Regions from separate parts of the Arsenophonus endosymbiont of Crataerina pallida genome, predicted to be linked through region 2. Evidence: predicted binding sites of a transcription regulator. Region 2 holds the regulator's gene; the other holds the start of a gene.
What was found. Region 2 encodes PurR, which represses purine synthesis genes. Its sites were predicted from a motif close to CANGCAAACGTTTGCNTG; they were not measured.
Positions count from the first base shown of each region.

Region 1: a site for PurR is predicted at 1,590-1,607, ahead of cvpA (colicin V production protein). Genes of this name have one in related genera too.

Region 1 is NZ_OZ026540.1:1,355,061-1,357,483, forward strand. It holds gene purF (amidophosphoribosyltransferase) at 1-1,017, opposite strand, end outside; gene cvpA (colicin V production protein) at 1,032-1,535, opposite strand; gene AACL31_RS07015 (SPOR domain-containing protein) at 1,727-2,344, opposite strand; gene folC (bifunctional tetrahydrofolate synthase/dihydrofolate synthase) at 2,334-2,423, opposite strand, start outside.
Region 2 is NZ_OZ026540.1:806,018-808,440, reverse strand. It holds gene argS (arginine--tRNA ligase) at 1-50, shown strand, start outside; gene purR (HTH-type transcriptional repressor PurR) at 501-1,526, shown strand; gene punR (DNA-binding transcriptional activator PunR) at 1,546-2,423, opposite strand, start outside.

The DNA.
Region 1 (2,423 bases), 550 kb from region 2:
TCCCGGCATGATAAAAGTGCGTCCCACATAACGATTTTTAACAAAACCTTGGCGATAGGGTTTACCCAAAATATAAGCTATTTCCAGTGCGCTATCACAAGATGTTTCAGGGATTGGGATCACAACATCAATCTCTAAATCCTGCCATTGACGGGCAATTTTGGCGCCCAATTTTTGCCCCATCCGCAACCGAGCTTTATTAACCGATATTTTATCGATAAAAGAATCTGGTCTGGCTAAATAGACAAACTCAAACAGACAAGGGGTTAATTGTGGATTTTCTGCACATTGCCGACTATAAAGCTCTCCCTGTTCAGTAATATAAATCGCTTCACCAGGCGCGACATCACGCAAGAACTCAAAACCAAGGGTATCTAAAGCGACACTTTCCGAAGCAACCATGTACTCATTTTGACCGTCTTCCAATGTGCGCTTACCCAGCACCAGAGGGCGGATACCAAATGGGTCACGAAACGCCACTAAACCATGGCCAATAATCATTGCAACACAAGCATAAGCGCCACGAACTTTGTTATGCATCGCAGCAATAGCGGTAAAAATATTTTCTGCAGTCAGCGGAAAATGATCAAATTGATCCAATTCATGGGCAAGCACATTGAGCAAGATTTCTGAATCTGAAGAAGTATTTACATGACGACGGGCCGTTTCAAATAACGTTTTTCTTAATTCATGTGCATTGGTCAAATTACCATTATGGGTCAATGTAATACCAAAAGGAGAATTAACATAAAAAGGTTGCGCTTCGGAAGCGCTGGAGCTACCCGCGGTTGGGTAACGCACATGGCCAATTCCCATTTTACCCCGCAAACGCAGCATATGGCGGGCAGCAAATACATCTTTTACTAAGCCATTCGATTTACGTAGGCGAAATTGTTTATTTTCATCAATTGTTGCAATACCTGCAGCATCTTGCCCACGATGTTGAAGCACTGTTAGCGCATTATAAATTGATTGGTTAACTGGTGTAAAACCAGCAATACCGACAATACCGCACATCTACTTTTTCCTCATCAACCAAACGGAGTGATATTTTCAGGTAAAAAACTTGACGCATTTTTTAAATAATCAAAAAACCATCTAATAATATGACTAAATTGGGGTATCAATTTAGAACGTTGCCAATCTTCACTTTTTGGCAAGGGTGTAAAAGTATCCAGGAAAAACAGGATTGCCGACACAATTAATATACCACGTAATACACCAAAACAGACGCCTAACACGCGATCAGTACTTGATAATCCTGTTCGCTCAACTAACGAGCTAATCACATAATTGACTACCGCACCCACAATTAAAGTGGCGATAAATAAAATTGCAATCGCAATACCATTTCTAATCAGCGTGTCATCGAAGCGGGTGAGATAAGTCGCCAGATAAGGATAAAATTGGCTGGCAACAAAAAAAGCACAACCCCAAGTAATAAGTGACAAAGCTTCTCGTACAAAACCTCGAATTAAACTAACCAAGGCCGAAAAGCAAATAATGGCGATAATAGCGTAATCAATCCAAACCATAATTTTAATCCAAAAAATTAAACATTCAGCATGGTCGAACGCATTCTAGCAGAAAACGAAAACGTTTGCGTTAGATATTTTGCTGAAAAGTAGCAATAAATTGCGGCGAAAAGATAAATCATGATCGCCGCAGGAATAATTAATATAACTGTTTAATATCAATATGTTTTATCTATTAGTACATACCCATTTTACGGTTTATAACCGCGTATTTGCCCCTGTAAGCCGGTTAAATCTTTCAATTCCGACAAACTGGATTGCAATTTATCTCTCGAAGCATTTGGGCCAACAAAAATTCGAGTTAATTGACCATTAATTGGTAATGATGGCTCGGTATAAACCTGGTAGCCAGATAAACGTAATTTGGCAATAATTTCTTCCACTTTTGCTGCATTTTTCAGTACTGCCAACTGAATAACATAAGCCCGCGCCTGCGGTGCTTGAGTTTTCTCATTTGACTTAGTGATATGTTCTGCCACTAGCGCGGGTTTTTCAACTTTGACAGCTGGTTTAGACTTTGCTTGTTGCTGAGCGGACAGACTATCTGCTGATTTGGCCTTCGAATCAGAAGTGGCCTCAGAAATCATGGCTTCTGCAGCGCTCGCTGAAGATGTCGCTAGTGGTTTCGGATTAATCGGCGCAATAGGTTCAATTTCATATTCATCGCTGGCTTTAGGCACCAAAGGGATCGCTGCAAATTCAGTCTCATTATATTTCTTATTACCATCCAATAATATGGGTAATACAATAACACCAACTGCAACAATAACAATCGTTCCCACCAAACGGTTTTGAAACTTACTGGCCACTTAAACTTTCCTCTTTTGTCTGCAGTTCCATAACCTCTGCAACAGTATGAAATGAGCCACAAACCAACACAATGTCCTG
Region 2 (2,423 bases):
TAAAAATTGGTTTAGACACATTAGGGATTGAAACGGTAGAAAAAATGTAATCCCTTATTAGACTATAGGCTGCCAGTAGTGCAGCCTGCTGTCCATGATGCTGCTTAAGACAAAATATTGTAGCGATAAAATGCAGACAGTTAAGCCAATATGATGCTCATAAAATAAAAGAAACAAACGATACGATCATTAATAATGCAACTATCGCAGTACATAAACCATATTTAAAATCGGTATCCATAACCTCACCTCACTATTCTCACTGTCTTAGTCATAAATTAATTAATGAAAAATCATTAAATGTCATAATATCATACAACAATAAAAGCTATTTTCTATTATATCATCTAGTAAAGATTGATTAATACTTTTGTTTTTACTGCAAATCAGACAAAATGATCAGTTTACTGATAACTTAATTATCTATTTTTATAGATCAATAACAGTAATTTTTAAACAATAGTAAAGGAATTGGGAATGGTTCAGGAGTCTTTATAATCATGGCAACAATTAAGGATGTGGCAAAGCTTGCGGGTGTCTCAACTACCACCGTATCACATGTAATTAACAATACCCGTTTTGTCGCCGAAGAGACAAAAACGATCGTCAGGACAGCCATTAAAACACTTAATTACTCTCCCAGTGCCGTTGCTCGTAGTTTGAAAGTTAATCATACTAAATCCATTGGCTTATTAGCCACATCTAATGAAGCCCCTTACTTTGCAGAAGTCATTGAATCAGTCGAAAACAACTGTTTTAGCCAAGGATATACATTGATCCTGTGCAATTCGCACAACAACCTAAATAAGCAACAAGCCTATTTACAAATGTTAGCGCAAAAACGGGTTGATGGTTTACTTGTCATGTGCTCAGAATACCCTAACCAACTACTCCAGATGTTAGAGGAATACCGCAATATTCCAATGGTGGTGATGGATTGGGGACAAGCCCATGGTGATTTTACCGATGTCATCATTGATAATGCAGTTTATGGTGGCTATCTTGCCGGGCGTTATCTTATCGAACAAGGTCATCGTGATTTAGGTATTATCTCTGGACCATTAAAACGCAATACCGGCAATGGCCGGCGGCAAGGTTTTCTCAATGCCATGAAGGAAGCTAACATCCAGCCACATAACAAATGGATTGTCGAGGGTGATTTCGAACCCGCTTCCGGCTACGAAGCAATGAAACAAATATTAAGTCACCAACAAAAACCGACTGCCATTTTCTGTGGCGGTGATATTATGGCGATGGGGGCTATCAGCGCTGCGAATGAATTAGGAATTCGAGTGCCACAAGATATATCTATTATTGGCTACGACAATGTGCGTAATGCGCGTTTTTTTACCCCAGCATTAACTACCATTCATCAGCCCAAAGAACGTTTAGGTCAAATGGCCCTTACCATGCTGCTTGATCGCATTATTAATAAACGCCAAGATGCGCAAACGATTGAAATACACCCAGAGCTTATTGAACGTCGTTCAGTTGTCGATGGTCCATTTATTGACTACCGAAGATGATCCCTGGATTTAAACGCTATCAATCAGTTAACCATTCGGCATTGAGTGTTTCGCTATTACCTAAATAATCCAGTAGCCAACTCAATGTCGGGGAACGTTTTTCTTCATTCCATATGATACAGCACGGACTATCAGGTAAGGGTTGCTTAATCTGCAATGTCTTTAATTCATTTTTGCGGCAAAGTTGCTCTACCCGATGTTTAGGCGCAAATCCTAAACATAATCCATTTTTTAAGCATGCTAAACCACTTTCCCAATCTGGCACAATAAGCCTTTTTTGGTTATCTAATGCCCAAGTATCTCGTTTTGGTAAGTAGCGAGAAGTATCTTCTAAACATAAACTGGGATAGAGACGTAATTGTTGATCGCTAATTAGCCCGCTTATGTGTGCTAAAGGATGATTTATACTGACAACACATGACCAGGGCATAAATCCCATATCGCGGAAACTATATCTATCGCCAATCGGTGACGCACGGGTTGCACCAATTGCTATATCCACTCGGCCATCGACTAACGCCTCCCATACACCATTATAAACTTCCTGCTGAATAAAAAGTTCGATATCAGAAAAATGGCGATAAAAATCTAATATTAATTGCAATATCCTATCTGGTTTAACTACCCGATCAATGGCAATACTAAATTGTCCATGCCAGCCATTTGCAATTTGTTGACACTGATGACGAGTTTCACGCATTGTTTTAATAATATTACGCGCATTTTTAACGAAGAATTTACCAGCATCAGTAAGTACAACATCACGATAACGCCGTTCAAATAAAGGAACCGCCAACCACTCTTCCAGTTGTTTTACGGTATAACTGACCGCAGAGGGAACTCTATGTAACTCGGTGGCAGCTGCACTAAAACTGCCCGTTCTCTCAACGGCATCAA